DNA from 2 places in the Desulfosporosinus sp. FKA genome. Region 2 is predicted to be linked to the other one. Evidence: a T-box and tRNA genes for the amino acid it is inferred to sense, from the RefSeq annotation. Region 2 holds a T-box; the other holds one or more tRNA genes.
The links. The T-box of region 2 lies ahead of ileS (isoleucine--tRNA ligase). A T-box ahead of a tRNA ligase gene usually reads a tRNA of that ligase, here a tRNA-Ile.
Positions count from the first base shown of each region.

Region 1: it encodes a tRNA-Ile, which carries the amino acid that the T-box ahead of ileS (isoleucine--tRNA ligase) is inferred to sense. The anticodon was not compared.

Region 1 covers NZ_NAHZ01000028.1:383,804-399,028, forward strand. The annotation lists gene flgK (flagellar hook-associated protein FlgK) at 1-599, opposite strand, end outside; gene B5771_RS12405 (flagellar protein FlgN) at 603-1,085, opposite strand; gene flgM (flagellar biosynthesis anti-sigma factor FlgM) at 1,113-1,385, opposite strand; gene B5771_RS12415 (flagellar motor protein) at 1,755-2,570, shown strand; gene B5771_RS12420 (flagellar motor protein MotB) at 2,567-3,415, shown strand; gene B5771_RS12425 (YaaR family protein) at 3,487-3,924, shown strand; gene B5771_RS12430 (protein-glutamate O-methyltransferase CheR) at 3,989-4,777, shown strand; gene B5771_RS12435 (hypothetical protein) at 4,852-5,040, opposite strand; gene B5771_RS12440 (EamA family transporter) at 5,244-5,627, opposite strand; gene B5771_RS12445 (HD-GYP domain-containing protein) at 5,754-6,704, opposite strand; RNA gene rnpB (RNase P RNA component class A) at 7,278-7,717, opposite strand; gene B5771_RS24325 (hypothetical protein) at 7,741-7,902, opposite strand; gene B5771_RS12455 (Nif3-like dinuclear metal center hexameric protein) at 8,214-9,083, opposite strand; gene B5771_RS12460 (class I SAM-dependent methyltransferase) at 9,068-9,868, opposite strand; tRNA gene B5771_RS12465 (tRNA-Val) at 10,009-10,083, opposite strand; tRNA gene B5771_RS12470 (tRNA-Ile) at 10,188-10,262, opposite strand; tRNA gene B5771_RS12475 (tRNA-Asn) at 10,281-10,355, opposite strand; gene rpoD (RNA polymerase sigma factor RpoD) at 10,442-11,629, opposite strand; gene dnaG (DNA primase) at 11,619-13,415, opposite strand; gene B5771_RS12490 (GerMN domain-containing protein) at 13,863-14,462, shown strand; gene B5771_RS12495 (deoxyguanosinetriphosphate triphosphohydrolase) at 14,683-15,225, opposite strand, start outside.
Region 2 covers NZ_NAHZ01000027.1:28,928-44,152, forward strand. The annotation lists gene B5771_RS09775 (thiolase family protein) at 1-49, shown strand, start outside; gene B5771_RS09780 (acyl-CoA dehydrogenase) at 97-1,245, shown strand; gene B5771_RS09785 (CoA transferase) at 1,306-2,280, shown strand; gene B5771_RS09790 (CoA-transferase) at 2,280-3,089, shown strand; gene nifJ (pyruvate:ferredoxin (flavodoxin) oxidoreductase) at 3,354-6,881, shown strand; T-box leader at 7,406-7,632, shown strand; gene ileS (isoleucine--tRNA ligase) at 7,709-10,807, shown strand; gene B5771_RS09805 (DUF3787 domain-containing protein) at 10,954-11,127, opposite strand; gene tlp (small acid-soluble spore protein Tlp) at 11,291-11,506, opposite strand; gene B5771_RS09815 (methyl-accepting chemotaxis protein) at 11,676-13,661, opposite strand; gene B5771_RS09820 (DUF3786 domain-containing protein) at 14,198-14,818, shown strand; gene B5771_RS09825 (hypothetical protein) at 15,086-15,225, shown strand, end outside.

The DNA.
Region 1 (15,225 bases), on a different contig from region 2:
TTGTCCCCAGTTATCTTTGCAGATTTAATTTGATCGTTAAGTTTCGCAATTTGATCTGCGTAGCTATTAATCTTTTGAATCTGCGTCGTCACATCCGAGTTAAGGTTGCTTTGCATCGTCTTGATCTGCTGTGCAATAGCATGAAAACTATCAGTTAAAGTTATGGCACGTCCTTGTACAACCGAACGAGCTCCTGTATTTCCCGGGTCCTGAGAAAGGCTGCTCCAAGCTGTCCAGAAATTATCCATAGCAGCACTCAAACCATTATTCGAGGGTTCGTTCATAAAACTTTCTATATTAGATAGACTCGTTTGCCTGCTTGTCCAATATTGCTGCTTTGAGGTTTCATCACGAAGCTCCATATCTACAAATTTATCCCGTGCCCGGGTAACTGTATCCATAGACACCCCAGATCCCAGGCTCAGATTCCGACCCGTTGCGTAGATCGTATAAGGGGTGGTTTCTTTCAAGTTGGCCATCTGTCTGGTGTATCCTTCAGTATTAGCATTAGAAATATTATTCCCCGTAACATCTAAGGCGGCTTGCTGAGACGCCAGTGCTCGGCGCGTAATTTCTAAACCAAAAAAAGTAGAAGTCATGTCTTAAATCCTCCAATCCAAGAGATGCAACTTTTCATCCATATCTTTACCATTTCTGCCTGGATGTGTATACGTGTTCTTCTCCTGATACATCAGCAACCCCAATGTAAAGTTAACAATACCCATCGATTGCTGCAAAAGTTGGGTATTAATATCATGAATTCTCTGCAACTCACCAATTACCCGCTCCAGATCAGAATGAACCCCCTGCAGGACAGGAAAGCGCTCCGCAAGCACTACCAGAGTTAAACTTTCAGGTGCCTGACCTAGTTCCAGGCCGATCTGTTCCGTAAACAAGAGACGTTCCTTTTCCAAGCGTTTAACATCTGGAAAAAGCTGCTCCTCTCGGGCCGTGATTTTGTCAATTTCCTGGACACTATTTTCAATCAGGGCTTTTTGTTTACTTTTTCCTAAGTCATAAAGCTCTGTATAGCATTTGACCTGTTCCCTTAAGTTTCTTTCCAAGTTCTCAAGCACTTCAGACACGGAATCTTCCTCCTCGTTTAGACGCTCTTAGAAATTTGGCGGAAGCAATTTAGCGGCTATTTTCAGAGCATCCACTTTAAACTCTCCCCGTTCAATCTGCTTGGACAGGGTTTGAACACGATCTTCCCGAATGTCAACAACTTCTCTTGCTTTTTGCAATAACGTCTGAAATGTTTGAGCTTTGTCTGAAACAGCAACATTATCCGTTTCGCTCGTCGATCTATTTTTTGCGGCTGGCTTCAAGCGATTAGCGGCTTGGGTACAGCCTGCCAGCGACATAAATGTAGGATCTACCTTCATTTCATTCACTCCAAGATATATAGTCTTACTTTGCTTATCGAAAAAAGCAAGGTAAAACTTAAGAAAAACTTTCTCCATATTCGTTAGCCATTCTTTCCTCAGACAATAAATACTTGTTTGCATTATGTAGAGATACTAAAGTTTAGAGTATATTTTGTCGATATTATATTGTAGGGAGATGCTTTTCCTCTTCCCATAATCTAAGCTTCTACGCTAAAATCATGTAATAAACGCAAAGGGAGGTATGTCGCAGCCCTTTATTTAGAAAAGCAACTAGGCCAGAGGATCCAGATTATTCCCTTTCTTCTCTCATAAACTAGAATTATGGTCTCTATTGCTAAGGTATAAAGGAGTGTCGTGGCAAAAAACATGGATTTATCAACATTAATTGGCGTTATCGCCGGAATAGGCGCTCTAGTCATGGGATATCTTTTGGAAGGCGGCGCTCTCGGGGCCCTTTTCCAATTTTCTGCAGCAATTATTGTTTTCGGAGGAACCACCGGAGCAGTCTTAACCAGTTTTTCCCTTTCGGATCTCAAACACCTCCCTCATTGGCTAAAAGTTGCCTTTACAAGTCAAACTTTTGGCACCGCAGAAGCTTATGAAGCTCTTGTTGGCTTCGCTGAAAAAGCACGCCGCGAAGGATTATTAAGCCTTGAACAAGAACTCCAGACTGTTAACGATCGTTTTACTCGTCAAGGGTTACAGCTGGTCATTGATGGCACAGATCCTGAAATTACCGAGGAAATTCTGGAATCAAATATCGCTGTCTTGGAAAAACGCCATAAAGTTGGCATCTCCGTCTTTGAAGCGGCCGGCGGATTTGCACCGACCATGGGGATTATTGGGACTGTTATGGGACTCGTTAAGGTATTAGGTAATCTCTCCGATCCGTCAGCACTCTCTGAATCAATTGCATCTGCTTTTATTGCTACCCTTTATGGTGTTTCCTCTGCCAACCTTCTCTGGCTTCCTATTGCCACAAAGCTTAAAATGAAAGACAAGGCGGAGGTTGCCGCAATGGAAATGGTTCGAGACGGAATCCTCTCGATCCAGGCAGGCGATAACCCATCTATTCTCAGAGAAAAATTGAAAACCCACGTCGGTTCTTTGCTCCCCTCTGAAGACAATGATGAAGAAGGTGCAGCGGCAGCAGGCCGTCCTGCAGTTAGTGAGAGCCGATGAGTAGAAAACGCGGAGAAGAAGTTGAAAAGGAGAACGGAGAACGTTGGCTGCTCACCTATTCTGACCTTATTACCTTACTTATGATTTTCTTCGTTGTCCTTTACTCGATGAGTAAAGTTGATTCAGAAAAGTTTCAGGCCATGGCCCAGGCTTTGAACTCAGCCTTAAGCGGTGGCAGTTCTGCTAAAATACAATTGGCAACCAGTCCATCGGGACCGGCTGCCATACCTCCTAAAACTCCTCAAAGTGATACTGCCAAACCCTCCACAACCACGCAGAATAACAACCAAAAGGCAGGTCAAGGAAATGTGGATGCGGATAACAAGTCTATCGAAACCATAAAGGCTAAACTCGATAAATTTGCATCAGATAATGGCATTCAATCCACCTTAGTTACGTCTGTCGAAGAACGCGGCCTTGTCGTTAGTATTCAAGAAACCTTGCTTTTTGAAAGCGGCTCGGCAGATATAACTCCTTATGCCCGTAATATCTTAGAGAAAGTCTCCACAGTCATTGAATCATCCTCCAACCAAATCAGGGTTGAAGGCCATACCGACAATTTACCAATTCATACTGCCCAATTTCCTAGCAACTGGGAATTATCAGTAGTCCGTGCTACTAATGTAGTGCAAATTTTGCAGCATGACGGCATTGACCCTAATCGTCTCTCTGCAACCGGTTACGGTGAATACCGGCCAATTGCCTCTAACGATACAGAAGCAGGAAGAGCTAGAAACCGCCGCATCGATCTTGTCATTCTTCGTTCTAAATATGATGTTACGGAACCCACCAGTAACGTTTCTTCAACGCCAGCAAATTCGGCTTCACCAACAGCAACGCATTAGTAGAAGTCAGGAAAGACACTCCAAGGCAAAAGGGCTTGCATTATAAATATCCTTTCTAAAGGAGAATAACTATGTCTATTCGCATCGAAACACCAACTCAAGCCTCTTCTTCCACGATTGATTCTCAAAATTCCTCAGAACGTACAATCGATTTTAAAGGAGTTTTGACCCAAACTCAAAACATTCAAAAGACTGAACTTCAAGCCTTTCTCGATCGTCTTGAGACCCAGGGCAAAAAGTTAGCTCAATCACTTTCTATTCGAGACTTAAAGGATTTTCGTGATATGGTTAAGTCTTTCCTGCGTTCAACCTTTGGTCAAAGCCGAAAAATGCAGGAAGAATCCTCTTGGGATTTCCATGGTCGTCCGAAAATTATGGCTCGCATCTCCAAAATCGATCACGCTTTAGAAAATCTAGGAAAACAGCTTCTCGACCAGCAGGCTAAGCCTTTAGAAGTTTTAACCAAGGTCGGTGAAATTAAAGGGCTCATTGTGGATCTTTTTGCCTAAATGTCAGCCTTTAGTGAAATTACAAGATCACACTAATTTATTTAAAAAGAGAGGTGTCATCCTTTTGGCTATAACATCCATTTCCAATACCTATGAGGAATTTATTAAAGCTTTTCATCCCAAAAGTGGGCTTGATCTTAAATTTTATAAACAAAACCAAATGCAGCGAAGAATTCTAAGTTTTATGAACTCCCACGGTTATCCGACATTTCCTGAATTCTTCAAAGCCCTTAATTCAGATCAAAGTTTATATGACGCTTTTTTTAAACATCTCACTATTAATGTTTCTCAGTTTTTTCGCGACGCGAACCAGTGGAAAACTCTGAAAGAGTCCATTATCCCCCAGCTCCTTCAGAGTAAAAGCCCTCTAAAGCTTTGGAGCGCCGGATGTTCGAGCGGACAAGAGCCTTATTCTTTAGCCATGACCTTGATGGAATACTTCCCGAATAGCAAATTTACCGTCTTGGGATCAGACATTGACATTAATGTTTTGAATCAAGCGAAGGAAGGCCTTTATAAACAAAATGATTTTGCAAGTACTCCCCCTGAATTCCTGCAAAAATATTTCACTTCAACTGAAAAGGGCTATCAAATTAAAGAATCGGTAAAACGATTGGTCACCTTCCAGCATCAGAACCTCCTAACCGATCGATTTCAAACCGGCTTTGACTTTATTGCCTGTCGAAATGTTGTCATTTATTTTACAGACGAAGCCAAGGAAATGCTCTATAAAAAATTCACAGATGCTCTTAAACCTGGAGGAATCCTTTTTACCGGCAGTACTGAACATCTCTTTGGTATGAAACACCTCGGTTTAAAAGCCGTTTCTTCCTTCTTTTACCAAAAAGGATAAATATTAAGAGGAGCTATTCTCGTAAAGCCAAGAGAAAAGCTCCTCTTCATTATTTCACCTTTAGAAAATTCCAATTAAGCAGTAGGACAGATCCTCTCGTATTGCTGGATAAACTCCTCTAAGGGATAAGTAACACCTTTGCCGTGAACCTCAAGGGATACTTGCTGATCCTTTGAATTGTACCCAATAAACTTCATTCCTAGTAACTTGGCCATTTTGGATAACTCGATCCGTGCTCCGCGCCCAAAATCTTTAAATTGCATCCAACACACGCCCCTTTTTTAGTCTAAAGACTTTTTAAGTTCTAGGGTTTAGATTATCTTATCCTATTCATATTTTTCTTGCAACTTTCGTTTTCGACAAAATTTGCTCTATTCCGCCTCGCCACAGCCCTTTTATTCTCAAAAACTACACGAATCTTCCGTTGTCAGCAGCTTACAACTGTGCTCTAAAGCTCTCTTTAAAGCTATGTCGCCCACAAGCCCAGAACACTAATCCCCGCCAAAATAAGAATGCTGCCCATAATTTTAGGAAAGGAAAGATTTTCATGAAGAACCAATGTACCATAGAAGATGGCAATTACATACCCCAGAGCAACCAGAGGATAGGCATAACTTAATTCCCAGCGTGATATCACCACAAGCCATAGAAAGGAGCTTAACCCAAAACACATAAATCCTAAAAAAATAGCCGGAGTAAAAATAATCGCCCCCAGTTGCCTCCAAATCCCCGTAACTGTAACCTTTCCATATGTCAGCATGCCTAAGCGAAATAGAAATTGTCCCGTGGCCCCCAGCATAATTGAACCTAAGGCCACGGCCATTGGAGAAAGTTCTGAATTAAGACCCATTAGAAAGAGTACTCCTTGTCTTTTTTCCTTTATAGCCTCTCTTGCTTCTCCCCTAAAAAGATAAACACAAGGTTTGTTTTTTCAACCTAAGTTTTCGCAGCATCTCAAAAATTTATACCTGCTTTCTCATTCGGATTGATTGAATTCTAATCGTTTAATAAAACGAGTTAAGTCTTGCAGTAAATCGACATACATGGTTTGTTTGAAATATTGTCCTTCTTGATCATATAAAAGGCGAAGGAGTGGCCGAGTTGGCATGTTCAGGGGTATTGCTGCCACAACTCCTATTTCACCGGTATTTAAGGTAACCAGGGACCCTTCGGGATAGAGCACCAGGGATTCCTGGAAGGCTTTAACGAAACGAGGGTTAAAGTCAGTCCCAGAACCGCCAATGATCATTTCCAAAGCCTGATATGGGGGAAGACCTTTACGGTAGGGCCTATCAGCCGTGAGAGCTTCGTAGACATCTGCTACCGCTACGATCTGGGCATCTTGATAGATCTCCTGACCCTTCAAACCGAAGGGATATCCTCTGCCATTCCAGCGTTCATGATGTTCTTTAATCGTAGCAAGTACTGAAGATATCAGCCGGGCATCTTTCAACATTTCTTCTCCCAAAAGAGGATGCTGCTTTATAACATCTCGCTCTTCCTCCGTCAAAATTCCAGGTTTATTTAAAATTTCCTTAGGCACTTGTAATTTTCCTAAGTCATGGAGCAGAGCTCCCAAAATTAAATTCTTAAGCTTATTTTCATTATAATTCAGCTGTAGCCCAATAATTGCAGACAATAAAGCCACATTCAAAACATGCATATAGGTCCCAAAATCATGTTGTTTATACCGTTCAAGATTAATTCGATTACCTTCCAAATCCAAGAACGTATCTTTTGTCCGTAATTCTTCCATAATTACTTTAACCAAAGCAAGCATCTTCTCAATATGCTGTGGCTGTAAGAGTTGGGCCTCATGGTAAATTCTCCATAAACAGCCAACAAGCTTTACATAAACGTCCTTAGAAAACTCCTTAATTGTCTTAGGAGCCTTGATTAATGCCCTTTTTTCATTTCGAGTTTCCATCTTATATACTTCTTGTCGCTTAAGCTTCGCCAAGACATTAGAGGTAATTAAGCTTCCCTTTGCAAGCAATAACCTACCCTTTGAATCAAATAAGTCTAAAGGTGTTCTTTGCTCTTTTATTGAATTTGGGCTTAACTTTTTCAATACCAAATCCACGACCATTGATCCCCGCTTTCTTTAACTTAAGAAACAAATATTTGAGCTATTATCGTATAAAATAAGTTCAATCTATCAAATTGCTAATATGTATATATAATAAGTCAAATTATTGCACAAACCAACATCTTTCTTTCAACAAATTTCGACTTTTACACTCAGATTTATACCATATGTTAGACTACGATTTTATAACTTTTGTTATGCTTTTTATTTATACCTTGGTTCATAAATCCCCTAAGTTCGTGAAAAATATTTTAATCAGATAAGGATTTAGAGAACTTCTCTTTTTATAAATGTCTATCATTAAGATCAGAAAGGGGAGAATCAAATCCATTGATTCTCCCTTTTCTGATCTTAATAAAACTGAAGGGAAACGGCTATGTATCATTATACATGAGCAGTTTCCCATAAGCATGGCGAAGTGAACCTATAAGCCGAGTTCTGTCTCTCCTTGCGGAGGTGATGATCATCTATCTCGAACTGCCGTTACCGACAGCCTCCAGCGACCTTACCCGGGAACAAAAACGGGCCGTTCATCGTTCCCCTATTCGGTCTTGCTCCAGATGGGGTTTACATGGCCAGCCAGTCACCTGACTGCCGGTGAGCTCTTACCTCGCCTTTCCACCCTTACCTATCCAGAAGTCAGTCATCGGAATCCGGATGTCGGAAACAGAACTAATTATATCTGACTTCCGTCCTCTGATGACTGGTCTCTGGATAGGCGGTATATCTCTGTTGCACTTTCCTTGGGGTTACCCCCACTGGGCGTTACCCAGCACCTTGCCCTATGGAGCTCGGACTTTCCTCAGGAGCGACTTTTCAGTCCCTGCTCCCGCGATCATCTAGCTTACTTCGCTCAGTTATTTTACTAAAAAAATCAGTTTTGGTCAAATGGAGAGTTTTGGTTCTTTTCCATTTCTTCCATTTCATCGTCAATGTCCATCAAGGCTGCTAACCATTTTGCCCGATTTGCATTATCTTCTTTAAAATTGGTTAAAACCTTTTCGCGTTCCATGCGGAGAACTTCTGCTCGATTCATGATGCTCATCAACTCCTTTAGTTATTTACTAAAAATTTCAGACCAAAAACAATTCAAAATTAACAACTATATTTTGGCCTTAATTTTATTTTCTGATTATTTTCTATATACATACAATAACATGATTCATCATTCAGTGTCAAGTATTAATTATCACTTTCACAAACTTTTTTAATTAATTCTTAACTACAATTTACTTTTTGCAGTTGAGGGGTTTTCGTTGATATCCCATAATGAAATCTTAACCGAAGCATGTAGACTTTGTCTTCACGCGAATTAGCCTTCTCTTAAGTAAAAAAACATCCCCTAGCTTATAGCCAAGGGGATGCATTTTTTGAACTAACTTTAAATTCTATACCTTGCAGCGACCTTTCAGAAGACAGGTAATAGTATAATGCCTGAAGCATAGGTGCTTCGCTTAGAAAATGGCCAAGGTCGCCCACAGCCATTCCTCCTTCAAGGGCATCAAGGACCGCATGATGATCAACATCTCCTGTGATTAGTAAATCCGCACCTTTAAACAGTGCCTTCGGCACAAACCGGCCCCCGCTGCCATTGATAATTGCCACCTTGCGCACATCTTTTTTTAGTGACCCGGCTAAGCGTACTCCTGTCAAATTATAAGGATGGGCATAACAATTTGACTGCAGCAAACGTTCCAAAAAGTTCTCCCAGACAACTTCCAATGGTTCCGGGCGCTCCAAGTAACCAATAACTCCATACCCACGAAGTTCCTCTGTGGAATTTGCTGAACTCAAGTTGGTTTGGCGGCTATAGTTACTGTTATTACTTTGCTCTTCAAGAAGCTTTAGTTCTTTTAGGCCTAAAATCTCTCCTAATGTTAGGCTGGATGACAGCCTCGACTGGTCAAGATTTGTGTGTGCCGCATAGTATCCGATCTGATAGTTGAACAATGTTAAGGGAATCTTTGCCGCAGGATTATCCGACCTCAAATTTTTCAAGGGCCGAAACATAAGCGGATGATGGGCAACAATAAGTTGCGCCCCAAAGTCTTTAGCCTCCTCAATTACCTCTAAAGTCCCATCTAAAGCAATCAAAATGCGCTCAACGGGCGCAGAACCAGATCCAACTAACAGACCAACATTGTCCCACTCTTCGGCCCAGCATTTCGGGGCAAGTTTTTCAATATGTTGTGCCACAAGGCCTATCGATACTGCCATTTTTTGATTCCCTCCACCAAAACTAACTCCTCAGATACATCTCTGATTTTTTCAAGAGTTTCCGATTTATTGGATAGCTTCATTTGTTCTAATTGTCGTCTAAGCATCCCGCTGTAATCATCCAGATATTCTCTCAGAAGGTCTGTGGCTTCCTCTAAAATCAGAGGACCAAAATACCAGACTAGCTTATCAACGATCATTGAGTGCCCTAAAAACTTGTTATTCTCCGGCTTTTGAGGGCTTAGTCGTTGAAGCCAGACATCCTTTTGGCAGGATAATTCAGCCATGGTTTGGCCTTCATCTCTGGAAAAAGCCATAACTGTATAGATGCGCTCATCTTCTTTGACCAATCGTTCTATTTTTAAGCGCCACCCACTGTTCAAAAGAGACAAACGTAACGTTCTTTCCCCTCCTTGAGGCTGAACAATTAAATCCGTCACTGCTTGTAATACCTTTGGCCGAGCAGCGAAGATCTCTAACATGGTCTTCCCACCCATCCCGGCAAGGGTTAAGACATTTACTTCCCCTGCTGCAAGAGGCTTCAGCCCATCTCCCAATCTTACATCAATAACCGGTTCTAGCTGCCGTATTTTAACCGCAGTCAAGGCAGATTTAAAAGGTCCTTCGTGAACATCGACGGCAACGGCTTTGGCAATTCTCTGGGCTTCTACAAGCGCAATCGGTAAATAAGCATGATCTGTCCCAATATCCCCAAGGCTGGCGTTTAAAGGAACAAGGGATGCAACCAACTGAAGGCGCGGACCCAATGTTACTGAAAAGGTCATAGGTCACCTCATAAAATAAGAATTCTATATTCGAAATTATATTATAAAGTATTATATCCAAATACGCATCAGAGAAACAAGAAGGATTAAATTAAAAATGGACCCCGGCATAGTTGCCACAGTCCATCATTTGCTTTCATTGGTGGGCGATATTGGTCTCGAACCAATGACCTCATCCGTGTGAAGGATGCGCTCTACCGCTGAGCTAATCGCCCTTATTCGATATTAGACGTTCAATAATCGAAGTTCCAGGTTAACTTGAACCACGATTATTGAACGTCGTATAATTGTTTATTTCCAATTCAATCGAATTCGAATGTGGTGGGCCCACTAGGATTCGAACCTAGGACCAACCCGTTATGAGCGGGGGGCTCTACCGCTGAGCTATGGGCCCGAAAAGGGAAAAATAAATTGGCTCCCCGAGTAGGACTCGAACCTACAACCTACCGGTTAACAGCCGGTTGCTCCACCATTGAGCTATCGAGGAATGCCCTTTGCACGGATAATTATAGTTAATCTTTCCGAAATAGTCAAGCCTTTATTTTAAAAATCTTAAATCTTGATCGTATTTAATTACTCCAAGTAATCCTTTAACTTCTTGCTTCGGCTCGGATGACGCAATTTCCTTAAAGCTTTGGCCTCAATTTGCCGAATTCGTTCCCGTGTTACGCCGAATTCCTGTCCAACTTCTTCCAGGGTACGGGTCCTGCCATCGTCAAGTCCAAAACGAAGCCTAAGGACTTTTTCCTCACGTGGCGTCAACGTTTCCAAAACTTCCTCCAATTGTTCTTTCAGGAGAATGAAAGAAGCTGCCTCGGCTGGAGCGGGAGCATCATCATCGGGGATAAAATCTCCCAAGTGAGAGTCTTCTTCTTCCCCGATGGGGGTTTCTAAAGAGACCGGCTCTTGAGCAATTTTCATAATTTCCCGCACACGTTCAACGGGAATATCCATCACTTTGGCAATTTCTTCGGGAGCAGGTTCACGCCCCAGCTCTTGTAAGAGCTGCCGGGAAACCCGGATGAGTTTGTTAATCGTTTCAACCATGTGCACAGGAATCCGAATCGTACGTGCTTGATCGGCAATTGCGCGTGTAATAGCTTGCCGAATCCACCAAGTTGCATAGGTACTGAACTTGTACCCCTTGGTATAGTCGAATTTTTCTACGGCCTTAATTAAGCCCAGATTGCCTTCCTGGATTAAGTCCAAGAAGAGCATACCCCGGCCAACATAACGTTTAGCAATGCTGACTACCAGCCGTAGGTTAGCCTCCGCAAGACGACGTTTTGATTCTTCATCTCCCGCCTCCATGCCTTTGGCTAGCTCAATCTCATCTTCAGCAGATAAAAGAGGAACCCGGCCAATCTCTTTCAAATACATGCGGACAGGATCATCAATACCTACCCCTTCTGGAACGGAAAGATCGACTTCTGTCTCTTCTTCGATTTCATCCGGATCATCCACGAGGTCATCATCATCGTCAACTTTGCCCTTTTTTAAGACTTCCTGTTCAACATCCTCAGGCCCAGGCACAACGTCTATTCCCATTTGAGCAAGTTGTTGGTAAATATCATCGATTTGATCCGCAGAAAGCTCAATCCCTTGAAGAGCATCCATAATCTCTCCATAGGTTAGGGAACCTTTCTTTTTGCCATTTTGTATAAGAGCCTGAACGTTGTCCATTTGCTGCTCTTGTTTCAATTGTCCCCTGTCCTCCTTAGGATCTTTCATTTGAGTGCCTTTAACCTTACTATTTGCCACGTTTCAACCGCTCTCCTATCTCTTTCAACAGAGCCATGGCCCCTGCCATGTCACCGGATTTTTCTAAGGCAACCATACGAGCCTGCAGATCTTCAACTGTCTCCTCTGTTTGAGCAGAGAGAATACCTTGAATGCAATCTTCAAGCAACCGCTCAGTTTGGGATGTATCAAACTCTTCCAGGAGTAGGCTTGCCAAATGACTTTGAACCGTTTCATTGCTACGGTTAGGTAAACTGCCTTCCTGATCGAGATAATCAAAAATTTGTTGATGCGTGGAAACTCTCCAAAAGGAGGTTCCTAATTGCTCCTTAATTTTTTTTACTAAGGAGATATCTTCTAATAACAAGCGCAAAAGTGTCCGTTCCGCTCTATATACCCCCAGTTCAACGGTCGGTTGAGGGGCTTCCGAATCACTCTTACATATAATGGCATTACTAATATTATCCCTATTTTTCTCAGAACTAATCGGATTTTGTGGCGAATATTCACCAGAACGTTCTTTTTTACTTTTTTTCTGTCGCAGGCTTTTAATCTCACGCTGTACCGCTTCTAAGGTAAGCCCTAGCTCTAAACTCAAGAACCGTTCATACCCTTCTCTTTCAACTGGACTGACCACCTTAAGGATATCAGGAGCAAGCTTGTGCACCAGCTCAGCTTTCTCTAAAATGTTCTGCGGAGGTTGATTATGAGTCAATGTTTGATATTTGAACTCAACATACGTCACTGCCTGTTTAACAAGTTTGTCAAAATCCTCATGGCTGTGATTTTTTAAAAACTCATCGGGATCTTTTGCTCCTTTCAAGATTACAACCTCAACCTGAAGTCCTGTATCGCGAAGGATCTCTCCTCCGCGTATGGCAGCATTGAGACCTGCATCATCAGAGTCATACAGAAGAACGACGCGCCCTGCATACCTTTTCAGGAGATTAGCCTGTTCCCGTGTTAAAGCAGTCCCTAAGGATGCTACGGCATTAGGATACCCTGCATTCTGAAGCGCAATAACATCCATATAACCCTCAGCCAAAAGGGCATAACCTTTTTCTCGAATTCCTTGATGAGCTCGATGCATCCCGTAAAGATGATGTCTCTTATTAAAAAAAGTCGTTTCAGGTGAGTTTAAATATTTCGGAACAGAATCATCTAAAACGCGTCCGCCGAAAGCAATCGGTATATTGCGGTGATCAAGAATACTGAATAGTACTCGATTGCGAAAACGATCGTAAAATTTCCTTCCATTCTTGTCTGACTTTCCTCTTTCCAAGGCCAGCCCAGCTTCAGCGACTTCCGAAGGCTGTACTCCGCGTGTTTGCAAATACTCAAGTAAACCGTCCCACCGCTCTGGAGCATACCCTAAACGGAATTTATTCATCGTCTCGGAATCTAGACCGCGCTTTTTAAAATAACTTCGCCCGGGCTCCCCTTCGGGTGACTTTAACAGGAGATCATGATAGTAGTTGGCTGCCCATTCATTAATTTCTTCAAAGCGTCGTCGGAGCCGAGCCTTTTCTCGCTCTTGAGTCGACATTTCCTTTTCTGGGAGCACAACACCGCACCTCTGCGCTAACCTTTGAACACTTTCTAAAAACGTCCAATTTTCCTTTTTCATAAGAAAAGAGAAAACATTTCCCCCCGTATGGCAACCGAAACAATAAAACATTTGTTTTTCGGGAGTCACCGTAAAACTTGGTGTTTTCTCAGCATGAAATGGGCAAAGGCCTAAGAAATTTTTACCTTTGCGCTGTAAGCTGACATATTCAGATATGACCTCAACGATTTCAGTACGCATACGCACTTCTTCGATAACTTCGTCTGGAATTAATTCCTCATGAACCCTGTTTTCCACGTTCTTCGCCCTTCGATTTGCTTTCACAATTCAGATGGTTTGTCAACCCTATCTCTATAACAATTCTTCGCCGAAAATTCACGGAATCCTCTTTTTTAAACCCCTTATCAAGAATTAGTTTTAAGAAGGATGCAATTCTCATTTCAAGATCTATTTAATTCTCTCTTTTAGTCCATAATCCCTCTTTTCTTCGACAAATATTTGCCTCACAACTATGACTTTTCTCCTTAACAAAACCCTTCAGGGGGCTAAAAATTATGGAATAATTTTCCATACCCTTTAACATTATCAAAAAGCATGTTAGAATAAGCAGTGAATAAACTAAACTTGTTGTGAGCATCGTCCTTTATAGGCCTGTTAAAACAGGACGATTTTGAGGAAGGAGAAATTATGACTAAAGGTATTCATAAAGTACATAGTTTCATGTTTATAGCCTTATTACTTATCGTCACAGTTTTGGCGGGATGTAACTCAGCAAAAACTCAGCAAACCCAGTCATCATCAGATAACCAAACAACTGCTACAACAACACCCTCATCACCTTCAGCGAGTGAACCGGAAGGTTCAGCAACGCAAGCAAAAACAGTAAAACTAACACTTTACTTTCCTAATGCCGATGGGAGCGCTTTAGTTCCTGCTCAACGGACTGTTGAAGTTTCAAATCAGGAAGTTATTAAAGCAATGTTTAAAGAGCTGTCATCTCCTCCTTCAGGTTCAGAAACTCCCCTTCCTAAAGGAACGATCTTGAGGAGTGCTGTCGTTCAAAACGGAATTGCTACCCTTAACCTTTCGAGTCAATTTCGAAAGAATTTTGGCGGTGGATCGGACGCTGAATTGATGACTATCTACAGTATCGTAGATAGCATAACGAACTTGCCTGGTGTTCAAAGCGTTCAATTCCTTTTAGAAGGGCAAAAACAAGATGCTATTCTTGGAGGCCTGGATACCAGTGTCCCGCTCAAGAGTAATCAAAGTTTGATTCGTAAATAACTACGTAAGTAGTAAGTATGCATACATGTCATGTAAATTTTAGGTTGTCTTTTCAGACTTTTGCCCAAACCTTAGTTTGGTTCTCTTTTCTAAAACTTATACTCTTGCATCAAAATAATCCAATATCTAATTGACAATTGCTAAGAGAAAGGTTATAGCAAACGAATTTCAGTTTCTATAGTCTTTCTCTTTTTTGCCCCCTGCTTTACCCCTGCCGGTCTTAGCGCGGGATAAATAAAGTTGTAAAGAGATCAATGGCATAATTATCAGTCAATCCGGAAATATAGTCGACTACAGCTTGAGTTTTGTCGCCTTCAGCCCAAGCTAAATAAGTGCTCGGCAATTTTTCGATATTCTTTATATAATAGTCAAACAGAGCTTGAACAATGTACTGCCCTTTACGCCGTTCCTCCCGCAAAGCAGCACTGTTATATACTTTTACAAACATAAACTGTCTAAACTCGTTCATTGCCCCCCCAACTTCAATGGTCTGGCGAATCTGTGATTTTCCCTCCGACGCTTCGATCATATCGACGACCATATTCGAAATCATAACACTGGGCTTTTCTCCTAATATCTTCTTCACGTTTTGCGGCAAATCATCTTGGGATAATAACCCTGCTCGTAATGCGTCATCATAATCATGGCAGAGATAAGCGATACGATCACCGGTTTTGACAATTTGACCTTCAAGGGTTAACGGAATTCCCTCTCCAGTATGGTTCAAGACCCCGTCAAGAACAGGCCTTGTCAAATTTAACCC
Region 2 (15,225 bases):
CGGTCATGCTCAAGGCGACGCCATGCTGATTCGTGTGGATGCAGACTAAGGCTTTAATGAGTTCACTGCTACAAAAAAGATTGGAGTGGAGTTAGGATGGAATTTCAGCTCAGCGATGAAACTTTAATGGTCAGGGACATGGTAAGGAAGTTTGCCAAGAGTCAGGTTGCCCCATTGGCCGAAAAAATTGACAAGAGCCATGAATTTCCCATGGAAACTTGGAATAAAATGAGGGAACTGGGATTGACAGGGTTTCCTGTTCCGGAAGAATGGGGCGGTGGAGGCGGTACTTATCTCGACTTTGCAATTATTGTTGAGGAATTAGCCAAAGCCTGTGCTTCGACGGCAGTTATTACGAGCGTACACACGGGTTTAGGCTGTATGAGTATTTACTTATATGGGAGTCAGCGGCTAAAAGAAAAATATCTCAAAAGACTGGCCACTGGTGAGATTATCGGGGCTTATGCACTGACCGAACCTAATGCCGGATCGGACGCTGGTTCGCTGAAATGCAGGGCCGAAGATAGGGGCGACCATTTCCTGGTTAACGGCAGCAAAATATTTATCACCAATGGAGGTCAGGCAACAACCTATTGCACGTTTGTTAAAACTGATCCCTCCCAGCCTAATGGCAAAGGGATTACCTGCTTAATCATTGAAAAGGACACTCCTGGGTTTACCATCAGCAAGCCTGTTGAGAAAATGGGAATGCACGGTTCACCGACGGTGGAACTGAATTTTGAAAACGTGAAAGTTCCTAAAGAAAATGTTCTGGGAGAGATCAATAACGGCTTTGCTGTCGCCATGGGGCTTTTGGCCGGCGGCCGTATAACAATCGGTGCCCAGGGCCTGGGCATTGCTGAAGGGGCTTTGGAATATACCAATAACTACATCAAAGAACGACAACAATTTGGCAAACCGCTGGCAGCGAATCAAGGTGTTCAGTTCATGATTGCTGAAATGGCCACTAAAATTGAGGCTGCCCAAATGTTAATTTATCGAGCAGCCTGGCTCAAAGACAATAACTTGCCTCATAACAAGGAAGCGTCAATGGCTAAGTTTTTCGCCACAGATACTGCCATGGAGGTTACTACCAATTGTGTGCAATTAATGGGCGGATACGGCTATTGCTCAGAATACCCGGTCGAACGCATGATGAGAGACGCTAAAATTACCCAAATTTACGAAGGATCTAACCAAATTCAGCGTATGATTATCGGACGGGAAGTCATCGGCCGTTTTTAGATTAATTGGGATTTGCGTGCACTGAAGGAAGCAATGAAATAACAGTGAGGGGGTTGTGTCATGGCTAGACCTAAAGTTGTAAGCCTTACAGAAGCTATCGGGCAGATCAATGACGGGGATATGTTAACCTTCGGAGGATTTACAGTCTGGCGTCGTCCTATGGCTGCTATTTATGAATTGATTCGCCAGAAGAAGCGGAATCTTCATCTCGTAGAGGTTAATGGTGGAACACATGATGATATGCTTGTCGGAGCCGGCTGCGTTGGCATATGGGAATCGAGCTGGTGCGGGCATGAACTTTATGGGAAATTTGGCAGCAATCTTGCCCGCAGGATTGAAAAGGGCGAAATTTTATACGAAGATTGGGCCCATATTCATATTTTAAACCGGTTAACTGCCGGAGCAAAAGGTCTCCCCTTTTTGCCGACCTATTCTGCTATGGGCTGCGATATGTTGAATCCGGAGAATGATAATCTTGGTAAAGCGGGACTTCGTAATGGCTCCAATCGTCATATCGGCAAGCATAAATACATGATGTATAAAGAGCCCTTCACAGATTCTGAGATTATCCTTGTTCCTGCTGCTAATCCGGACTGGTGCATCACCCATGTTCAGATGGCAGGTAATGAAGGAACTGTAAGAGTTGAGGGGTTAAAATTCAGCGACCAGGAAGTTATCAAAGCTTCGAAGCACAATATTATTATTACAGAACAAATTGTTCCAGAGGAATACTTGCGGCGGGAACCAACCCGCAATATGCTGCCGGGATACCTGGTTGACTATATTGTTGAGTTGCCTTGGGGTGCTCACCCAACGGGGTTATACGGGGTACATGAACCGGACGGTGAATTTATCGCCAGCTTTTTTAAAGCGACTCGGACTCAAGAAGGCTTTGACCAATGGGCTGAGGAATGGATCTTTGGTGTCAAAGATTTTCAGGAATATCTTAATAAGCTGGGAATCAACCGCCTAGAATCCCTCAGAGCCAATCCTGCTCTAGGCTATTCTTCGACAATGAAAAGGGGGTCGAGATAATGGAGAGCAAAAAAGGATATTCTAAACCCGGCGAATTTAAGCCCATGGATCTTTTAGCCTGTGCTGCTGCTCGAGAAGTAAAGGATGGTGAAATCGTCTTTGCAGGGACCGGTTTGCCGATGTTAGCAATCATGGTTGCTCAGCATACTCAAGCCCCTACAGCTGTATGCATTTATGAGTCAGGTTCAATTGACGGCAGACCTATTGATCTGCCGACCTCGGTAGCCGATGCCCGCTGTAGTTATCAAGCGGCTGTGGCTGATGGTTTAACGGATGTCTTCGGGCAGCTCCAGTCAGGTAAAGTTGACCTGGCTTATCTGGGAGGGGCAGAAGTTGACCGCTATGGAAACGTTAACTGCACCTTCATGGGCGGCCCTACAGGCAAAAGACTTACCGGCAGTGGTGGAAATTCGGATATACACTCTCTGGCGAAGAGAAGTGTTTTAATTATGCCTCAGTTAGGTCAAAAACGGCGCTTCGTAGAGAGAGTCAGCTATATTACCTCTCCGGGTTGGAAAATTCCTCATTGGCCGGATCAAGAATGGGTTCCCAAACAACAAGTCTATGGCCCGGCCTTTAATGGCGGTCCGGCCGCTGTGATTTCTGACATGGGAGTCTACCGTTTTGACGAGCAGGGCGAAATGTACCTTGATACCGTTCATCCAGGTTTCACGCCTGAGGAATGCCGGGAGAACTGCAGTTTCGAGCTTAATATTGCCCGATGTCAGGGAGAAACGCTGACTCCTACGTACGAAGAATTGGATTTGCTCTACAAAGTCATCGATCCTGAAGGAATCATTATGAAATAAGTGCTCACAGTGAACTTGTTCGGTCTAATGTGAACAACGGGTGTCCATGCTCGCTAAAAGAGGGACATTTAGGATTTGATAATAGAGGTAAAAAGAAGAGGTTGACTTATCTTCCTGGGCGGAGATATGTCAGCCTTTTTCGCTTAGGCAGTATTAAATGGATATCGAATTTGTTATTTTTCCTATAAATCATGTATGAGAGTTTTTCAATGACGAATACTAATTTGGACCAGATTTAAAGTTTTTTCAGAGGAGGCTCTCAGTGTGGCTAAGAAAATGAAAACAATGGACGGGAACCAAGCTGCAGCAGAAGCATCATATGCTCTGACTGAGGTTGCAACGATCTTCCCAATTACGCCCTCTTCCCCAATGGCAGAAGGGGTTGACGAATGGGCTGCCCACGGTAAGAAGAATTTATTTGATCAACCTGTAAGAGTTGTAGAAATGCAATCGGAATCAGGGGCTGCCGCCGCAACTCATGGCTCCCTTCAAGCTGGAGCCCTGACGACAACCTACACTGCTTCTCAGGGATTACTGCTTATGATTCCCGAGATGTATAAAATGGCCGGAAATCTGGTGCCGGCAGTATTCCATGTTAGTGCCAGGGCTTTGGCAACTCATGCTTTATCAATCTTTGGTGATCATCAAGATATTAATGCTGCCCGGCAAACCGGTTTTACGATGATCTGCTCAAATGACGTTCAAGAAGCCATGGATTTGGGGTTTGTTGCTCATCTTGCAGCCATTAAATCAAGGGTTCCGGTTTTGCACTTTTTTGATGGGTTCAGAACCTCCCATGAGGTCCAAAAAATAGAAACGACAAGTTACGATGAGATTGGGAAGCTTGTAGATTATGATAAGATTAAAGAATTTAGAGATAGAGCTTTAAATCCCAATCACCCTGTTCTCAGAGGTACAGCCCAAAACCCCGACATCTATTTCCAAGGCCGGGAAGTTTCCAATCCTTTCTTTGAAGCCGTTCCAGATATTGTTGAAGATTACTTCAAAGAGATTAAGAAAGTAACCGGACGGGAGTATCATCCTTTCCAATATTACGGTGATCCTGGGGCGGAAACGATTATTGTCGCCATGGGTTCTGTCTGCAATACCATTGAAGAAACTATAGACTTCTTAGCCCAGCGGGGAGAAAAGGTCGGGCTAATAAAAGTACATTTATATCGGCCTTTCTCCAAAAAATACTTTTTTGATGTTTTACCTAAATCTGTTAAAAAAATTGCCGTCCTTGATCGGACAAAAGAACCTGGTTCGACGGGAGAACCTCTATACCTGGACATTGTTCAGATCTTTAATCATGAATCCTCAAAACCCATAATTGTGGGCGGGCGTTATGGTTTGGGTTCCAGAGACACCACTCCGTCACAGATAATCGCTGTTTATCAGAATTTGAAGAAGGCTCAGCCTAAGGATCGCTTTACCGTTGGCATTATTGACGATGTGAGCAATACCTCGTTACCTATCGAGGAGACCGTTGACACCTCGCCGGAAGGTACTATACGCTGTAAATTCTGGGGACTCGGTTCTGATGGTACGGTTGGAGCTAATAAAAGTGCCATCAAAATTATTGGTGATAATACGGATCTTTACGTTCAAGGGTATTTTGAATATGACAGTAAGAAATCCGGTGGCACAACGATTTCTCATTTGCGCTTTGGCAAGAAACCGATTAAATCCTCTTATATGGTGTTTGACGCTGACTATATTGCCTGTCATAATAGGTCATTTATTTATCACTATGACATCCTTAAGGGTTTAAAAAAAGGCGGAACGTTTGTTTTAAACTGTCCTTGGAGTGCTGAAGAAATCGGAGATCATTTACCGGCTTCTTTAAAACGATATATCGCCAAGAACAATATCAATTTTTACATTATCGATGCTATTTCCATCGCTGGGGAAATTGGTCTTGGCGGGCGGATTAACATGGTCATGCAGGCTGCCTTCTTCAAATTAGCCAAGGTCATCCCTGTTGAGGACGCTATTAAATACCTCAAAGACTCTATTCAGAAAGTCTATGGCAAAAAAGGCTCCAACATCGTAGAGATGAATCATAAGGCTGTGGATCGCGGAATTGAAGCTCTACATAAAGTGGAGGTTCCTGCTTCCTGGGCTGAAGTTCCGGAGGAGGAAATGCCTGTTAAAGATGAACCGGATTTTGTTAAAAATATTCAAAGGCCTATGGCGCGTCATGAAGGAGAAGACTTGCCGACTAGTTCCTTTGTTGGGGTGGAGGATGGGACCTTCCCCTTAAGCACTACACGCTACGAAAAACGAGGAATTGCCGTCTACTTGCCTGAATGGCAAATCGATAAATGTATCCAATGTAATCAGTGTTCCTATGTTTGTCCTCACGCAACGATCCGTCCCTTCCTCTTGGATGACAGCGAACTCGAGAAAGCTCCAGATACTTTCAAAACTAAGAAACCGATCGGCAAAGGGCTGGAAGGTTACCACTACCGAATTCAGGTTGCTCCCCTCGATTGTACCGGTTGTGCAAACTGTGCTGACGTTTGTCCCGCACCGGGTAAAGCCATTGTCATGAAACCTGCTGACCATGAAATAGAAATGGAATCCGAAAATTGGGAATACGCGATTAAAAATGTTGTTGAAAAGCGTCATCTCATGGATGTTAAGTCCCTGAAAGGCAGTCAATTTGCCCAACCGCTGCTTGAATTTCACGGAGCATGTCCAGGCTGTGGTGAAACACCTTATGCTCGCCTGGTAACCCAGCTGTTTGGTGATCGGATGATTATTGCTAATGCCACAGGTTGTTCTTCAATCTGGGGAGGCAGTGCACCTTCGGTTCCCTATACGGTTAATGCCGAAGGCAAAGGCCCCGCTTGGATGAATCCTTTATTTGAAGATAATGCCGAGTTCGGCTATGGTATGTACTTAGGTTCTAAACAGGTTCGAGCAAAGCTTGCTCAATTGATGCGCCAAGGATTAGAAAGCGCATTAAGCGATAATCTCAAAGACGCTTTCCGTGAATGGCTTGATAATATGGAAGACGGTGAAGGATCAAAAAGAGCTTCTGCCCGGTTGCTTGAAGTGATGGAGAATGAAGATGCTGCAGGTAATCCGCTTCTTTGTGAAATCAAAGAAAAGAAAGATTATCTCATTAAACCTTCCGTTTGGATTTTCGGCGGTGATGGTTTTGCTTATGATATCGGTTATAACGGTATCGACCATGTCATCGCCAGCGGTGATGATGTAAACATTCTGGTCATGGATACGGAAGTGTATTCCAACACCGGCGGACAATCCTCAAAGGCTACGCAGACGGCAGCGATCGCCAAGTTTGCAGCAGCAGGTAAGAGAGTCCGTAAGAAAGATTTAGGCCTCATTGCCACAACCTATGGCTATGTCTATGTTGCCCAAATAGCCATGGGAGCGAATATGAATCAAACAATTAAAGCGATTGCTGAGGCCGAAAGTTATCATGGCCCCTCAATCATTATTGCCTATGCTTCTTGCATAAACCATGGGATAAAATCAGGAATGGGAACAAGTATTTTTGAGCAGAAAAAAGCTGTCGAAGCTGGTTATTGGCATCTCTGGCGCTTTGACCCCCGCCTTAAAGATCAAGGGAAGAACCCATTTATACTCGACTCCAAAGAGCCAACGGCTTCTTTCCAAGACTTCCTCAAAGGCGAAATTCGATACTCTTCTCTGCTAACCGTATTCCCGGATGTCGCACAGGAAATGTTCGATGTTGCTGAGGGTCATGCTCGAGATAAATATCAAACCTTAAAGCGTTTTGCAGAAATGCAATATTGAAAACCGGTTTATAAGTAAAGTGAACTTGTTCAGCTAAAGCTGAACATCGAGGCTTCGGTGGGGGACTCTTCCCCTACCGAAGCAGAGAACGGGAGCCACTCCAACTTGAAGTGGGAGTCTCACGATTAGTTGAAGAGTGAGGACGTTGCTTTAACCTTAGATTTATTTGTAACGTTCTCTTTTTTATTGGAGTTACTTTACAGTCCTATGTCAGGTGCTGGGCATTTAGACAAAGCGTGGACAGCAAGCTAAAAAAGTATTCTAGATAAAAAAGTAACGAATTATCCCAGGAAGGGTTTACTTTTAACAAAATATTGGTTAAACTTTATTAATTAGATCTACTAATTGGCTAACTTTATTACCCCTCTCGCAGACGCTTAATTTGGATTTTTACGTTATTTCTTACAATTTTTAGGCGTATGGGTATTATAATTCGAGGATACGTGGGGGGATTGTAAATGTTAACCTTGAGTAAAAGACTAATGGTGTAGGTTTAAAGTTTTATAATTTCGGTTAAAGTATGGAAAACAACGATGAAAAGGACAGTAATCTAGAATCCGGTTCTTAGAGACATAATCCCTGGCTGAAAGATTATGACGAAGGTTCTTTATGAAGATCACCTTGGAGTTGGGCGGCTGAACTAATTAAGCTGCTCCGAGTGACATACGTTACATGTTTTGAGTGATTAACGGATTGTTTCTTGAACAATCCATTAATAAAAAGGGTGGTACCGCGATAATTCGTCCCTAAGTCATAGACTTAGGGACTTTTGTTGTTATTGCCACAGTTTTTTGCCACAATTAACTCATTGAGAAGGGAAGATAATCATGGCTGACTTCAAACCTTTAGCTGAGCAACACGTAGCTCATAAAGAAAGCGAAATCGCTGATTTCTGGGACAAAAATGAGATACTCGATAAAAGTATTCAAATTAGAGAAGGTAAGACTCCTTTTGTTTTCTATGAAGGGCCTCCTACAGCTAACGGTAAACCGGGAATCCATCACGTTATAGCCAGAACTCTTAAAGATTCCGTCTGCCGCTTAAAGTCTATGCAGGGGTATCAAGTTAAACGTAAAGCCGGATGGGATACTCATGGGCTCCCTGTAGAAATCGAAGTCGAAAAACAACTTAAGCTTTCCAATAAACAGGAAATAGAAGCTTATGGTATTGCCGCATTCAATCAAAAATGCCGGGAATCTGTATTTAGTTATGAGAAACAGTGGCGGGAAATGACAAAACGGATGGGGTATTCCATTGATTTAGATCATCCTTACGTGACATTAGATAATAATTATATTGAAAGCGTGTGGTGGATTCTTGATCAGTTTTTCAAACAGGGTTTAATCTATGAAGGACATAAAATCCTCCCTTATTGTTCACGCTGCGGTACGGGGTTGGCTTCCCATGAAGTTGCCCAAGGATATAAGGAAATAAAGACCAATACTGTCTACGTTAAGTTTAAGAAAAAAGATGCCGAGGAATACTTCTTAGTCTGGACGACCACGCCCTGGACTTTGCCTTCAAACGTGGCCCTGACAGTAAATCCTCAGGAACTATACCTGAAAGTCAGACAAAATAATGAAGTCTATTATGTTTCTAAGACGTTGTCCAACAAAGTGCTGGGAGAAGAGTTTGAGGTTTTGGACGAAATCCTTGGTCGGGACCTTGAGCATGTAGAGTATGAACAGTTGATGCCCTTCGTGAAATCAGATAAAAAGGCCTTCTTTGTTACCTTAGGCGATTATGTAACGACAGAGGATGGGACAGGAATCGTTCATACTGCTCCGGCTTTTGGTGAAGATGATTACAACACCGGGCGAAGGTATAACCTGCCTGTGCTCCAACCAGTTGATGAAACCGGGAAATTTGTGACCACACCCTGGGCAGGTACTTTTGTTATGGATGCCGATCTGGAGATCATCAAGTGGCTGCACGGAGAAGGGAAATTATACAAAAAGGAAAAAGTTGATCATAATTATCCCCATTGTTGGAGATGTCATACTCCCCTGCTTTATTATGCGAAACCGAGCTGGTATATTGAAGTTACCAAATTTAAAGACCAATTAGTCGAAAACAACAACCAGGTTGAATGGTATCCTGATTATGTGGGAGAAAAAAGGTTTGGCAACTGGTTGGAGAATGTCAACGATTGGGCACTGTCCCGCAGCCGATATTGGGGCACACCGCTTAATATCTGGCGATGCCAATGTGGGCATACCACATCCATAGGCTCCCGCAAAGAGTTAATAGAGAAATCTCTGGAACCCTTGGATGAAACAGTGGAATTGCACCGGCCCTTTGTTGACGGTATTCATCTAAAATGCGAGAAATGCGGCGCAACGATGACTCGTGTTACGGATGTAATTGATTGCTGGTTTGACAGTGGATCAATGCCCTTCGCCCAGCAGCACTATCCCTTTGAAAACAGCGAGACCTTTGATCAAGTCTTTCCGGCAGATTTTATCTGTGAAGGGATTGACCAGACGAGGGGATGGTTCTATTCGCTGCTCGTGATCTCGACCTTTGTCAAAGGTGTTGCCCCTTATAAACGTGTTCTCGTTAATGATCTGATCCTGGATAAGGACGGTCATAAGATGTCCAAGTCCAAAGGAAATACTGTCAACCCCTTTGAATTGTTTGATCAATACGGAGCCGATGCTTTACGATGGTATTTGCTCTATGTGTCTCCGGCTTGGACTCCAACAAAATTTGATATTGAAGGGCTGAAAGAGGTACAAAGTAAATTCTTCAGCACCCTCAGAAATGTTTATGCTTTCTTTTCCTTGTATGCCAATACGGATAAGCTTGATCCGAGAACGTTCTTCATTGAGTATAAGGATCGCCCAGAACTCGATCGGTGGGTCATGTCGAAATATAACAGTCTCCTTCGAGCTGTTGAGTCAGATCTAAATGTTTTTGACCTAACCAAAGCTGTCAGAAAAATTCAGGAGTTTGTCAATGAAGATCTTTCCAACTGGTATATCAGACGTGCACGCCGTCGTTTCTGGAGTACAGAACTAACAGATGATAAGAAAGCTGTCTACAATACTACCTATGAAATTCTTGTAGGACTGTCCAAACTGGTAGCGCCTTTTGCACCTTATATTTCGGAAGAGCTCTTTAAGAGACTAACAGATGAACTGTCAGTTCATCTGGCTGATTATCCTGTCGCTGACGTGCAGTTGCTTGATAACGAGCTGGAAACAAGAATGGATTTGGTAAGAAATCTTGTAGGCTTGGGCAGAGCGGCCAGGGAACAAGTTAAGATTAAAGTGCGGCAGCCAATTCAAAGGATTTTAATCGATGGCAAATATCAACAATTAATAGACTATATGCTTCCTTTAATTCAAGAGGAACTAAATGTTAAAGAAGTTGTTTTTGCTCAAGATTTAAATCAGTATATGAGCTTTAGTCTCAAACCCAATTTCAAAGTAGCAGGATCTATCTTTGGCTCGAAAATAAAGTCTTTAAGCAAAGTGTTGGCAGCCTTAGACGCTTCTTCGATCGTGCCTAAATTAGAAGCGGGGGAAACTGTTTCGCTTGAGGTAGAGGGAGAAAACGTAGAACTGGTTAAAGATCATGTGATTACTTCGATTTCTGCCAAAGAAGGCTTCACAATGACCGTGGAGGACAATCTATTCGTAATTCTGGATACAACACTGACGAAAGAGCTAATTGATGAAGGATATGCGAGGGAGTTTGTTTCCAAGGTACAACAAATGCGAAAAAATAACGGCTACGAAATGATGGACAGGATTAATATCTTCTTTGATGGCGATGAGGAAATAAGCGAGGCCGTTACGTTGTTTGAAAACTATATTAAACGGGAAACTCTAGCCGTCACTATTGGGAAGGTTAATGATCCGAGTTTGGAAAAACAAAATCTTAATGGTCATAAGACAGGTCTGAAGCTGGAAAAACTATAATCTGCCGCTTAACAAATTTACTCATAAAAAACAAGAACTCCGTATCGCTTTCCAAGGGAAGAAAGTGGTACGGAGTTCATTCACTATTAGACAATAAAGTTCACGACAGATGTGTTATGGCTTGCTGTCTTTGCCCAGGGTAATACTTAAGAAAGAGAATTTGTATCTACCCATTCTTTGGCATTAAGTACGGATTCTTCACTGGGGATAGGAACATTCGATTCCGGTTTGACGTTTTCGATATGTCCCCGCCAAGCCGCTGTGTCGTGTCTTTCAATAGGATTAGCGATAAACTTTTCCTTGGATTTATTTTCAGCCATTTCAATTACCTCCTTTAAAATTCATGCTTAGTATTCCCAAATTTTTAATCTATAGTTTCTTATTATTAAGGTCATAAGAGCAGAGCCGATCATCCTAAATAAAGAATGGCAGCCCTTTTCTTGGAAGAGATAGACTGTCATTCTTATTAAAGGCACCAAGGTGTTATTTCTGAGACTCGTCTCTTTTTTCTGAAATAAAGGCATTAATACTCTCTTTGCGCCGCTCGTTTTTGGCTTCGATATCTTGTTTGTCTTTTGCAGATAGTTCTTCGGCATGTTCATTAAGATATTCTTCTGCGGCATGCAATTTTGCTAGAGTATGGTTGATATGTTCTTGCAAATGGACATCGTTATCGGCACGATTATCTGGTTTGGCCACCCTAATTCCCCCCTGCTTAAATTAGAATTCTTTTTATGATTTGCCTTATTTCTTCAATTTATACTGGAATAATTTCAAGATTACAGGAGTCAGGTGCTCATTAATAATAACAAGGTGCTTTGCCATTGAGGCAAAGCACCTTGTTTGGTTTAAAGGTTTTTTTGGCTGACTAGTCATCAACTTTAAATTTAAGAATTTCTTCAGTAAGCTGTTTCGCGACTTTATCCAGTGCTTCCGCGGTTCCAGCAACATGCTCAACGGCGTTTGACGTTTGCTGCATTGAAGCTGTAACTTCTTCAGAGGCTGCTGCTGTTTGTTCGGAAACAGCCGATATGTTTTGTAAAACTTCAACGACCTTAGCGCTATTAGTTGAAGCTTCTTTCATATGATCTGTATTTTGTTGTATAATTTCGTGGATCGTCTCAATTGCTATGGAAATATCCGCAAATGATGAATTGACTTTAGTTACCGCAGACATTTGGGCAACAGTTTGTGTTTGAACCTCCTGCATAACACCGACAGTATGCTGACTTTCAGTTTGAATATCTAAAACAATTTGTCGGATGCCATTTGCCGAATCTGAGGACTGTTCTGCAAGTTTTCGGATTTCCTCGGCAACTACAGAGAATCCTCTACCCGCTTCGCCGGCACGTGCGGCTTCAATCGAGGCGTTAAGTGCCAGGAGGTTTGTCTGTTCGGAGATCGTGGTAATTGCTTGGAGAATGGTACTGATAGCTTGCACTTTATTATTGAGGAGAGAAATTACACTTTCGATTTTGTCGATGGAATCTTTATTGGCTTGCGATGTTGTTGTAAGCTCGTTAACCGAATCGATACCTCTTTGATTAGCTTGAGCGGCCTCTTGAGAGGCTTCCAGCATATTATTGCTGCTCATTTCCAATGACTGAAAATTATTAGATACATGTTCCACAAACAGAGATCCCTGTTCTGCCTGAGTTGCTTGATCTGAGGCGCCGGTGGCAATTTGGCTAACGGTTGTCGATACTTCTTCCGCAGATTTGCTCGTTTGCATAGCAGTACTTGCTAAATCATGGGCCGACGTACTGACGTGCAGGGAGAGATTTTGAATGTTTTTCATCAGAGTTCCAAGCTCTTCAACCATTCCGTTAAGGGTTGCAGCTAGAATTCCTGTTTCATCGCTTGAGGTCAGTTTACAACGTACGGTAAAGTCCCCATTTCCGATTTTTTGGGCATCTTCAACCAATAGATTTAAAGCTTTGGTAACAGTTTTAGAAAAAAGAATTCCTACAACGATAGCCAAAATAGCTAAAAGTATTGAAGCTATGGCGGTGTGATGGAGAATTTGGGAGGTCGAGGTCTGAATTTCAGCATAACTTACAACTCCAACAAATTTCCAGCCTGTTTTCTTAAAGGTGTCAAAGCTTCCGAAATACCGACCGCCACTTGCCTTAAAGTCTGCAACTCCGGAAGTACTGTTTGCCAAACCAGTTTTGAGTTCAGGGACCGAAAGATCTTTTCCTAATTGAGTCTTGTCAGGATCCACCATGATTTTATTATTTTTGTCCAGCATAATTAAATAACCTTGCTGACCGATTTTCATTTGTGAGATAATCTGAGTGAGTGAATTTAGGGATATATCAATGCTCATAATTCCAAGAAGTTCATTTGTTTGTGGATTGTAAACAGGTTTAGCAACAGTAATGACCAATTGGTTAGTACCTGCATCTACATAGGGATCAGTCCAAACAATCCCTTTTGCCTTCTCAGCCTGCGTGTACCAGGGACGTGTTGTCGGATCATATCCATTTGGAAGTTGAGTTGACGGGTAGAGAATCATGCGCTTGTCTGCAGTACCAAAATAAACATTTAGGACATCACTGTTAGATTCTTTGTAGGCTTTAAAAACGGCTAAGGCCTGAGATCCGTTGCTTCCTGGAGTAATTCCTATAACGCTGGGATCGTTGCTTAAGCGGTTAACGTCCTGCTCAATACCCTTCATAAACATGTTCGTTGTTTCTTCGACTTTAGTGACCGATTGAGAGGCGGAGGTTTTAAGCTCTGAAGCAAGAACAGAATTAGCATCCTCATAACTATAGAAACCTAAAATCGAAGTTGGCACCAGGGACAAGACCAGAATTAAGCCTACTAATTTTCGCTGCATGGACCCTTTCATGGTTCGCCTCCAATTATTCTATATCGTCTTTTTCGTCAAATCGCAAAGCAATATAAGGCTGTATTTTTAAGAATAGTGAACTCGTTTAGCTAAAGTTGAACATCGAGACTTCGGTGGGGGACTCAACCCCCACCGAAGCAGAGCACGGGAGACCCACTCCCACTTAAGAAGTGGGAATCTTACGATTGGGTAAAGTTTTATGTTATATATAACTAAAAATATGACATATCTGTTATAAAATTACTATTTATTATTCCAATAATTATATTAATTTAAAATTAATGTCTAATTTTCCAATGTCTTCGTCTCCTTTGCGGGTTTTTCCTTATATTTCTTGCATATTTCATTTTAACTTGTTTCTTTAAATTAGAATAGTGCTTTTTGTCATGAATTTAATGCAAAAATCATATATCAAATGCAAATATCTTAAAACTACGTTTCATTATACAGATGCAATTTCTCGTTATTGTTAGAGTGGTCTTAGAATACTCATTTTCGATTTGCAAAAAAAACATTTGGATTGCGGAGGGATTAAATTGGAAACAAATTATCGAGTTGCCTACGACAAATATTGGAATGACATAAAGAAGAAGCTTCCTGAGGAGGTTTCAGCCTATCGTGCTGTAACATTTAACAGCACCAACCATCAATTCGAACTGAACTTCTTTGGCTCGACATATGTTTTTGACTGTCTCAGTGAGAGGATTTGTCGTAAAGGCGACAAGTATGTTCCCGATATTATGGGATCAATAATTATGTTGAATTATTTAGTTTATGCAGGACCATTTAGAAAAAAAGAAAACAGGTGGGTTAGCCTTAAAGAAATCGCTAATGGAGGAGCATTGTTTTATCCAGCATTTCAGAAGAACTCGATTATTCCTCTTATCAAGGCATTTGGTTGGCAATCTCAGAAATTGTTAGTAAGTGCTGCCGCCATGAATGGAAAACCTACAAACTTAGGTGACGCATCTGTGACTTTTCAAGCCTTTCCCGAGATTCCCATGTGTGTAATCGTTTGGGAAGGGGACGAAGAAGTTGAGGCCAATGCCACAATTCTATTTGATCCCTCTGTTGAAGATTTTTTGCATATTGAGAGTATTATTGGACTGGGTATGTATCTTTCTGAAAAACTAGTGAACTCGTTCGGCCAAAGCTAAACATCGGGGCTTCAGATTGGGACTCTACCCCACCTGAAGTTAACGATGGACCCACTCCCACAAGAAGTGGAAGTCTCACGATTGAATATAATATGAAAATATATACTGGTAAACCAAATTGTGGTATTATAGTGACATAGATTACAATATAAAATTGTATGAAAACTCTCAGCTAAAGAACACTCTTTGCTTCAAAATCAGCCTATTAACCTAAAAAGCTGTCTCTTTAACGAATATGTAAATGTGTTCAAATGGTTAGGAGGAGTTATGAAAAAAAAGCTTTTGCTAATTTCTGGGGTTATTCTTGTGTTAATAGGCTTTGGAGGAATATGGGGATACAATAAATATTTAAGACCCAACCCGGTAATTCAGAAACAACTGCAAAATCAGTTTGGGGCTGATTTTTT